3 regions of the Chryseobacterium sp. GTID13 genome follow, and region 1 is predicted to be linked to each of the others. Evidence: riboswitches for the same ligand, from Rfam matches in the RefSeq annotation. Region 1 holds a riboswitch; each other region holds the start of a gene.
The links. Region 1 has a riboswitch for S-adenosylmethionine ahead of N4G44_RS00875 (TonB-dependent receptor plug domain-containing protein). Riboswitches for the same ligand answer to the same signal wherever they lie in the genome.

Region 1 (3,286 bases):
GTGATAAACAAACGGCTGGCAGGTTTCAAAGTAAATCCTGCACTTGCATTGACGGAAGTTTCCTGTTTTAACTTATCAAATCCCAGGGCTCTGGCCGCATCACTGTCGTTCCTGAAAATTCCTTTGGTGACGATTCCTAATCCGGAAGTGGAGATATCCGCATAGGAATTATTAAAGTACTGCTGTTGAAGGGATGGGGCTCTGAAACCGGTTCCTACAGCTGCCCGTATTGCATAGTCTTTTATGAATTCGTACCTCACTGCCAGCTTGCCGTTCAAGGTATTTCCGAAATCTGAATAATTTTCAAATCTTCCTGCAAGGTCTATATTTAATTTTTTAGCTAAATCATAGGAAACATCTGCATAAACGGCTGTAGAATGTCTTGATTTTTTCAGTGCATTATCCGGCGAAAAACCAATAAAAGATTGTGAGCCTCCGTTTCCCTCCACTTCAGATCCCGGAACTGCAGGATTTCCATTGATATCATAGCGGGTGTAAGAGGCTTCATCTCCCGGTTTGATCTGATACTGTTCAAAACGGAATTCTCCTCCAAAGGCTACATTAAACTGATTGATATTCTTAGAAACATCAAGATTAATAGTATTTTGAAGGAAACTGTGTGCTCCTGCATAAAAACTTGTAGGAGATTTTACCCCCAATGAAGCATTGTTGGTATGGTCTACATTATAATTGAAGGTATTGCTTCCGAATGTATTGCTTAAATCGAGCAGCCAATTGTTGACATTATATTTGGCTCCCACGGCATAAGAAAAATCGTACACCTGCGATCCCAGAACAGGCTGAAAACCATTTGGGTAAATAGCAGCCACCACATTATCTGTTTCTCCCGGCAACCTCCTGAAACCGAAGCCTTTTCCTTCTTTAATGCTGAAACCTCCGAAGGAATACAGTTTAAAGCTATCACTGAACGGATATTCGGAGTTAAAAAACAATTGGGCCTGCCTGATCTGTGCGTCTCCGATCTGGAAATTAAAATCATCCCGGTTGAGCCCTCTTTCTTTTATAATCCTGTCGTCTTCTGCTCTTGCTGCCTTCGGATCATCTGCAAACTCATACGCAAAATTACTTCCGAAGATATCAAGATCGTGGTTTTGGGTTCTGGTGGTTTTTCCTCTGTGGCTTAATTGTAATGAAAGATTCACATAGCTGTCTTTCTTTCCGAGGGAAGATCCGTAGTTGATTCCGGCCTGGTAGGTTTCCCCGTCATTTCTTCCGCTGATTCCGTAGGATGCTGTTGCCGAAGCTCCGATATCTTTTTTAAGGATGATATTTACCACTCCCGCAATGGCATCGGAACCATATTGTGCAGCGGCTCCGTCTCTTAGCACTTCAATCCTGTCAATAGCAATTACCGGAATCGTGCTGAGGTCTGTCCCGACAGATCCGTTCCCTACTGTATTCTGATAATTGACCAGTGAAGTGGTATGTCTTCTTTTTCCATTGACGAGCACCAATACCTGATCAGGGCCCATTCCTCTCAAAGTCACCGGATCAATATGTTCTGTTCCGTCGGAAGCTGACTGTCTTACGGAATTGAAGGAAGGAATCACATAATTCAGAAGATCCTGAACTGTCGTCTGCGGGGCAGATTTCTGTAGTTTTTCTATATTGATAACATCTACGGGAACCGGTGTTTCCAGTTTGGTTCTTTTGGCATTCCGGTTTCCTACAATAATTACATCTTCGATCTGGGTTCCTTTTTCCTGCTCCTGGGCATTAACCAAAACAGCTCCCAGCAGGATAACAGACAGGCTTAATTTTTTCATCTTTGTCCTTGTAAATTAATCATAAATATTTCCCACGGACCTCATCCGCAGCTATAAAAGACTTCAAGAAATGGAATTACTGTCAGAATATTGACTTTTCTCATCTTCCCCATACCGGGTTGGAATTAGCACCTTTACACTTTTTAGAGCCGTGCAGGTTGCTAAGGTTTCATAGGGCCAAATCCCTCCACCTTTCTTGATAAATCTACTGCAAAAGTAGACTAATATTTTTAATTTTCAAAAAAGAGGTTTATATTTTCTATGCTGTCAATAAAAAAGAGGGACAATCTATCATTATCCCTCTTTTTTTATTTGATGATCATCTTCTGGATGGCCATGCCTGTTTCAGACCTCAGATGAACCAGGTAGGTTCCCGGAGGATAACTGGCTTTCAGTTCATAGGTTCCACTTTCATTATTAAGCTTGAACGAATCTATTTTCTTCCCGCTCATATCAAAAATGGAAATTTCCCCATTTTTAACTTTGTGATAAACGAGTTTTGCCAAACCGTTCTTTACAGGATTATCTGCAATCTGAAGGGATAGTTTGTTAGCCGCATTCACATCAGATGTTGACAAGGCTCCTGCATAATTTCCAAAAATACGGAACTCACCCGGCTGCAGTGTAATAGGAGCAGTGGTAGAGGCAACAGTGGAAACAGAGTTATCCATCAGATTCTGCCATTGTCCTGTATAAGGAAAATAAGGAACTACATTCTGTGCAGAAGTAGTATAATTGCCCAAAACAACGATGTTCTTCACGCCTGCTATTGAATTGTCATATACATAAATCCTTGTAATTAAACCTTCAGGATCATTCGCAAGGTTATTCGATTCTACACTATATGTTTTTGATTTGAAAACAGGATAAGTATTTCTGATATTGATAATTTTGGCCCAGGTATCATACACTGATTTTCTGTTCGCATTGGTATCATATCCTAAAGTAAAGGCAACAGGCTTTTCATCGGTTCTGCATCCGCTGCTGATCGTACCGTCTGCACATCGGTTGATACTGAATTCATAGCCAAGCTCTCCAAACTGCCAGATCATTTTCGGACCGGGAATCGTAAAGAATGTGGCTCCGAAAGTTTTCATTCTTTCAAGGGCCGTATTCAGGTTAGTTACATTGTAAGCTCCGTTAGAAGCACCATACGCAAGGTTTTTAAACATTAATCTTTCTTCATCATGACTTTCTCCATAACCCACCGCAGACATATTAGTGAAGCCGTGAAGGGTATGATTCATCCTGTCGTAGTTGCTGTTTTCCTTGTAGCCCATTGTGTTTTGGTTGTAAGGATCAGTCTGTTTGTTCCAAAGCATTACTCCTTTTCCTTCGGCAATTCTGTAATTCGCCCACTGCTGTTCTTCTGCATCTGTTCCTAAATGCTCGAAAATCATGTAGGAATTCGGGTCTATTGCCCACTGCTTGTCAGCATAATTCTTCATAATATCTACCCTGTCCTGCTGGTAAGCATTGGTACAGGTTTCATCGTTTTC
Region 2 (3,286 bases), 800 kb from region 1:
AATAGCCTGCTGAGAGATCACTCCCACACTTATGCGTGCCAAAGTAAGCGCCTTAAAAATTCTTCCGTCGATCCCGATTTCACCCAGGAAATCTTCTCCTTCAAATTTGATAATTGATCTGTTCTTTAAAAACTTTATTTCGTTAGCATTTCTCATTCTACAAAATATTTTTTATGATTGTATTTAATTGTTTATATTCCATCAGGAAGGCATCATGCCCGTGAATTGACTGTATTTCGTGGTAAAAAACCTCTTTGTTTTCCTCTTTCAGCTGCTGAAAGCACATTCGGATTTCTGATGCCGGGAAAAACAGATCGGTGTCTACAGCAATAAGGTGCATTCGGGCGCTGATCTTTTCTTGTTGCTTTTTTCGGTATTGATATTCATCAGCAAATGATTCATTAGCTTATAAGCTTTCAAACTAAATCTTTCGTTTAATGAATTTCCGTGATAAACGAGCCAGTCTTCAGATTCTAATCTCTGTTTTTCCGGATCGTATCTATTTTGAAATCTGTCGTTTAAAGATTGAGGAGTTCTGTAGCACAGCATCGCATGGATTCTTGCTTTCTGCAGAGGTTCATCATTTCCGTTTAAGAGGAATTTCTGAACCAGGCACTGTGCATGAAGCCAGTCGTGGGTTTTGGAATCGCAGGCAATGGGAATAAAAATTTCCGCCAGCTGCGGCTGCTTGGCAAGCATTTCCCATGCAATTCCACCTCCGAGAGAGCCTCCGATAATGGCGTATAAATTTTTGATATATAAAGTTTCAAGACCTTTCAGGAATATTTCAGCAATATCCGAAGGGGTGAAATCTTCGTATTCGTCAATTAAAAAGTCATCAAATCCGTTTCCGGGGATATTGAAACACAGAACAGTATACTTATTGGTATCAATGACCTGATTTTCTCCGATCAACTGCTTCCACCATCCTTTTTCTCCGGAAACATTTGAATTTCCGGTCAAAGCATGATTGACCAGTATAACGGGAGCTGAAAACAAGTCTGGCCCGAAGATCTGATAAGTCAGCGGGATATGGTATTCCTTTTGGGAATGGGTTTGATACGAAAGATTAATATAGTTTAGTTCTGTTTTCAATTCTATTATTTTAATACAATTGAAAATGCCACAGGAAATGGCTGAAAAGAACTTCAGTGAGTTATCTGTCCAAAATAAATTGGTAGAACGTAGCACCTTCTCTGCTTGCACAAAGGGTTGCTAAGGTTTCATAGGGTCTAATCCCTCAACCTTTCTTGATAACATTTTCAATATTTGAATGAACGCACTGCAAAGATATGTTTTTTCTTTTAATTTTTTCAAAAAAAATATTTAATATCAAAAAAACCAGTAATAGTAAGTGTTCCAATAGTATATTAATAATTATTCAGATGGAAAGAATTGGAATTTTTTTTCAAAAAAACTAACTTCGTATTTGAAAAGTGATGAAATATGACTGTTGAAAAAGAAAGATTACAAGATTCCAAATGGAAAAACTGGGGGCCATACGTCAGTAACCGGCAATGGGGAAATGTACGTGAAGATTACAGCCCGAACGGAAATGCCTGGAATTATGCCAACCACAATACCGCAGAAAGTTATACTTACCGATGGGGTGAAGAAGGGATTGCGGGGATTTCCGATGTGAAACAGATTTTCTGTTTTGCCTTTTCCTTTTGGAACAAAAAAGATAAGATCATAAAAGAGCGTTTTTTTGGATTAAGCAATCCTCAGGGTAACCACGGGGAAGACATCAAAGAAATCTTTTATTATTTAGATAATACACCTACGCATAGTTATATGAAAATGGTGTACAAATACCCTATCAATGCATTTCCTTATGATGATATTGTTGCGGAGAACGGCAGAAGAAGCAAAAAGGAACCTGAATATGAGCTGTTTGATACAGGAATTTTTGACAATGATGAATATTTTGATATTTTCATTGAATACTGTAAAGGCGACCACAATGATATTCTTGCAAGGGTAACTGTTCATAACAGGAGTAATGAGGATGCTCCCATTGTCCTAGCACCAACTGCCTGGTTCAGAAATAACTGGAAATGGGGATATAACACCTATAAAGGCCAGATGAATGCTGCGTATGACGGATGCATAGATGTTAACCATGACAGTATTTCAATCAAAAAGTTCTATTCAAGAAACAGGGCTGCCCAGAGTGCTTTCTGCGAAAATGAAACCAATACACCTAAACTATATGGCGCTCCTTATCCGGGTAATACCTATTTTAAAGACGGAATCAATGACTATATCATTTATGGAAGCAATACGGTAAATCCGGAAAAAAGAGGTACCAAAGCTTCTTTTATCATTGATGAAATGGTAGGCGCAGGACAATCCAAAGTTTTTGATTTCAGGCTGTGTCCTGATGAAACTGATGAGCCTTTTGAAAATTTTGACGAAATTTTCAGCACAAGAATTGCCGAAGCAGATGAATTCTACAGCGAAGTCCAGAGCGAAACAACGAATGAGGATGAAAGGAATGTTCAGCGGCAGGCATTTGCAGGCCTTCTGTGGAATAAGCAGTTTTATCATTACAACGTAGGAAAATGGCTTAAAGGTGATCCGAATCATGAAGCTCCGAGAAATTTTAATGAGTATGTAAGAAATACAGAGTGGAACCACCTTCACAACAAGGACATTATTTCTATGCCCGATAAGTGGGAATATCCCTGGTATGCGACCTGGGATCTGGCATTTCACTGTGTTCCTTTTTCTATCATTGATGCGGAATTTGCCAAAGGTCAGCTTTTACTTTTAACCAAAGAATGGTATATGCATCCGAACGGCCAACTTCCTGCCTATGAATGGAATCTGAGCGATGTGAATCCACCGGTACACGCATGGTCCTGCTTCAGGGTTTTCAAAATTGATGAAAAACAAAATGGCAAGCCTGATCTTTTATTCCTTGAAAAAGTATTCCAGAAGCTTCTCCTGAATTTTACATGGTGGGTGAACCGGAAGGATAAAAACGGTAAAAATATTTTTGGCGGCGGTTTTCTTGGTCTGGATAATATCGGGGCTTTCGACCGAAATATGGTACTGAAGGACGGCCAGCATCTTGAGCAGGCTGACGGAACGAGCTGGATGGCAATGTATGCTCTCAATATGATGCGCATTGCTATGGAACTTGCCCAGTATTATCAGGTATATGAAGATATGGCGATCAAGTTTTTTGAGCATTATCTGTACATCGCAGAAGCTATGGAAAACTTAGGTGACGGTAAAGAAGGTTTATGGAATGAAGAGGATGGCTTTTTCTATGATGTTC
Region 3 (3,286 bases), 670 kb from region 1:
ACATCATCCGGAAGTGTGGGAGTTGGCACTACAGTACCTGATGCATCTGCAATTTTGGACATTAATGTGGATGGGCTTGCGGTTGGAAGTAAAAAGGGCTTCTGGGACCAAAAGCAGCATTGACCTCTCAGACTGATCAGGTAACAATACCTTCACCTGCTGCGGGACTGCTTGTGTATAATGTAGGAACCGGAGGACTCGGTTATGTAGGCTATGTATTCTGGAACGGTACAGAATGGAGAACATTTAACAATGGCTCTCTTGCTCCCGGAACTTTAGGCTCTATTACCTGTAACGGGGTGACGCTTTCACCGGGAACTTATACTGCCGGAACACCTTATACGGGAACAATGACTGTTCCCTATACCGGAGGGAACGGTGGAGTTTATGCGGCACAGACTGTGGGACCTGTAAACGGGCTTACTGCAACACTGGCTGCCGGAAATTTCAATGTAGGTTCGGGAATTCTTAGCTATACAGTATCGGGTGTGCCTACTGTTTCCAGTCCTACACTTACCACCTTTGCAATCAACATCGGTGGACAGAGCTGTAGTGCAACGGTGGGAGCAGGAGCAGTAATTGCTCCTGGGGAGCTGGTATATTACCATTCTTCAATTCCGCGCAAAACAGCATCATTTCTTTTAAGCCAGTTTCTTAATGATCTTCCGGTAATCAACAATACTTTCAGGGTCGATGCTTTTATTACTGCTCCCAATGCATTTGATTCCAGTGGCGCGAGTACGAATTTTGATCCCCGTCTCTACAATATCACTGCAGCCAATGCAAAAGTATGGGTTTCTGAAGTATCTACCCATACCGGTGACTCACATGGAGCCAATCTGTTAGTCTTTCCAAATAATTATGCTCAGTTTGATGATGGCGTATATCTTACTTATGGTAGAAACGAAACGGTAACTTTTGACATTACTACTGCGGATAACAAATGGTATAGAGTTTATTATGCACTGCGTATAGATAATAAATCTTTCACCAGTGCTGGTAATGGTAATACTACTACAGATTCAAACAACTTAGATAATACATTGGAAGTCTTCGTATCCATTCAGAGACTGTATTAAATGATTTAAATTTGATTGCAACATAGAATGACGCTAACAGCGTCATTTTTTATTTTCCGATACTTATTAGAATAAAATATTAATTCAAGTATTATTAATGATATTTCTCATATTTAACAATTATGTAATATTTGTAAGTGCTTATTTATTGGGGTTTTAGATGAAATTTAAGTTAATTTTTGAAAATATTTCATAATAAAATTTAAAGTCTACTTGTTTTGTGGACTAATTGTTTTTAGATTTGCAGACATATTTCGATCGGCTTATAAAGAAAGATGGAGGGAACTGACCCTGTGAAATCTTAACAACCTGCCCAGAGCAAGGTGTTACATTCAGCCTATAAAGGAAAAATAAGCACTTGGTTTATCGTATTGAGCGATGCCCTTTGCTGTCTTTTCCGCAAAGGGTATTTTTTAAATATATGATAAATAAAATTGATTATGATTAGTAAAAATTTAATTAATTCTAAGGTTTGGGTTCCACCTGTTGCTATATTTTTCTTAGGAATAATGGGCGTACAGGCTCAGACCCAAACTAAGAAAGATACGGTTAACGAAAAGGAAATCGATGAAGTGGTTGTCATTGCTTATGGTAAGGCTAAAAGAACAAGTTATACCGGTTCAGTAGCTACCATATCCAGTGATAAAATCAACAATAGGCCGGTTACCAATATTACAAAAGCGCTGGAAGGGCAGGTTCCGGGGATCCAGGCAGTAAGTGCCTCCGGACAGCCGGGTTCTACCGCTTCTGTACGAATAAGAGGAATTGGCTCTATAAGTGCTTCAAGTGATCCATTGTATGTGGTAGACGGGATTCCTTTTGACGGAAACATCAATTCCATCAGCCCTAATGATATTGAATCCATCAGTGTTTTGAAAGATGCCACCGCAAGTTCATTATACGGTTCAAGGGGAGCTAACGGAATTATTATCATCACAACAAAATCCGGTAAGAAAGGAGAATCCAGGATCAATTTTAATATCAGCCAGGGATTTTCCAACAGAGCGGTAAAGGATTATAAGCAGGTAAGCACCGATCAGTATTTCCAGCTTTATTGGGAAGCATTGAGAAACGGTTATAAATCGGGGCAGATCAGCTCACAGCAGGCAGCACAGATGGCGAGTGATAACCTGACAACTGCTTTGGGAATCAATCCTTACGGAGCCGGTTTTCCCAACCCGGTAGGGACAGACGGAAAGCTTGTTCCTGGAGCAAAAGCTTTGTGGAATGATGACTGGAGAGATATTCTTCAGAGAACAGCTTCCAGAAGCCAGGTAGATTTTGATATCAGCGGAGGCAGTGAGAAAAGCAATTATTTCTTTTCGTTAGGATATCTTGACGATAAAGGAATTGCCATTGAATCCGGATTTCAGAAATTTTCCACGAGGTTAAAAATTAATTCAGAAGTAAAGAAATGGCTGAATGCAGGGGCCAATTTAAGCTATACCAACAGTATCCAGAATGCGCCGCCATCTTCAGACTCGAGAACTGACAATATCATCAATGCAGCCAGGGTTATTCCGTCTTTCTATCCGTATTATGAAAGAAATGCAGATGGAAGTTATGTGTTGGATGCAGAAGGAAACCGGGTTTATGATTTCGGGAAATACAGACCTACCAGCGCATTGCAGAACCAGAATGCTGCAGCAACATTACCTTTGGACAAGAACGAAAATAAAGAGGACAACTTCTCCGGGAAGGGTTTTCTAGAGTTTATTTTCCTTCCGGAACTGAAATTTAAAACCAGCTTTTCCGTTGATCTGGTGAATTATAACGGTCATTACTACTCTAATCCGCTTCTCGGGGAAGGAAGTGAAATTGGAGGTTCTGTAACGAAATCCAACAGCAGAACATTATCTTATACCACCAGTAATATTCTGACTTTTGATAAAAAGTTCGGAAAACACCACTTGAATGTTCTGGGAGGGCAGGAGTTCTACAAATATGATTATCAGACGATATCCGGCTCCAGAAGCCAGTTTTCTCTTCCTTATTATTATGAGCCTGATGCAGCTGCTTTATTGGGGAGCTTTAGTGGTAACAGTGACAAATTTTCTTTGTTGAGTTTTCTGGGAAGAGCGGAATATGATTTTAATAATACTTACTTTTTATCATTATCCGGAAGGGCAGACGGTTCTTCAAGGTTCTTTGCTGATAACAGATGGGGGAAGTTCTGGTCAGTGGGAGGTTCATGGAAAATTTCAAAT

Region 2: linked by a shared signal. The riboswitch ahead of N4G44_RS04945 (alpha/beta fold hydrolase) and the one ahead of N4G44_RS00875 (TonB-dependent receptor plug domain-containing protein) in region 1 are both predicted to bind S-adenosylmethionine.
Region 3: linked by a shared signal. The riboswitch ahead of N4G44_RS04240 (SusC/RagA family TonB-linked outer membrane protein) and the one ahead of N4G44_RS00875 (TonB-dependent receptor plug domain-containing protein) in region 1 are both predicted to bind S-adenosylmethionine.

What each region holds. Positions count from the first base shown of each region.
Region 1 is NZ_JAOCMB010000002.1:176,993-180,278, forward strand. It holds gene N4G44_RS00875 (TonB-dependent receptor plug domain-containing protein) at 1-1,787, opposite strand, end outside; SAM riboswitch class I at 1,885-1,993, opposite strand; gene N4G44_RS00880 (alpha-amylase family glycosyl hydrolase) at 2,096-3,286, opposite strand, start outside.
Region 2 is NZ_JAOCMB010000002.1:979,625-982,910, reverse strand. It holds gene N4G44_RS04950 (ACT domain-containing protein) at 1-156, opposite strand, end outside; partial or broken gene N4G44_RS04945 (alpha/beta fold hydrolase) at 158-1,095, opposite strand; SAM riboswitch class I at 1,154-1,260, opposite strand; partial or broken gene N4G44_RS04940 (MGH1-like glycoside hydrolase domain-containing protein) at 1,447-3,286, shown strand, end outside.
Region 3 is NZ_JAOCMB010000002.1:851,128-854,413, forward strand. It holds gene N4G44_RS04230 (hypothetical protein) at 1-123, shown strand, start outside; gene N4G44_RS04235 (hypothetical protein) at 120-1,079, shown strand; SAM riboswitch class I at 1,340-1,436, shown strand; gene N4G44_RS04240 (SusC/RagA family TonB-linked outer membrane protein) at 1,520-3,286, shown strand, end outside.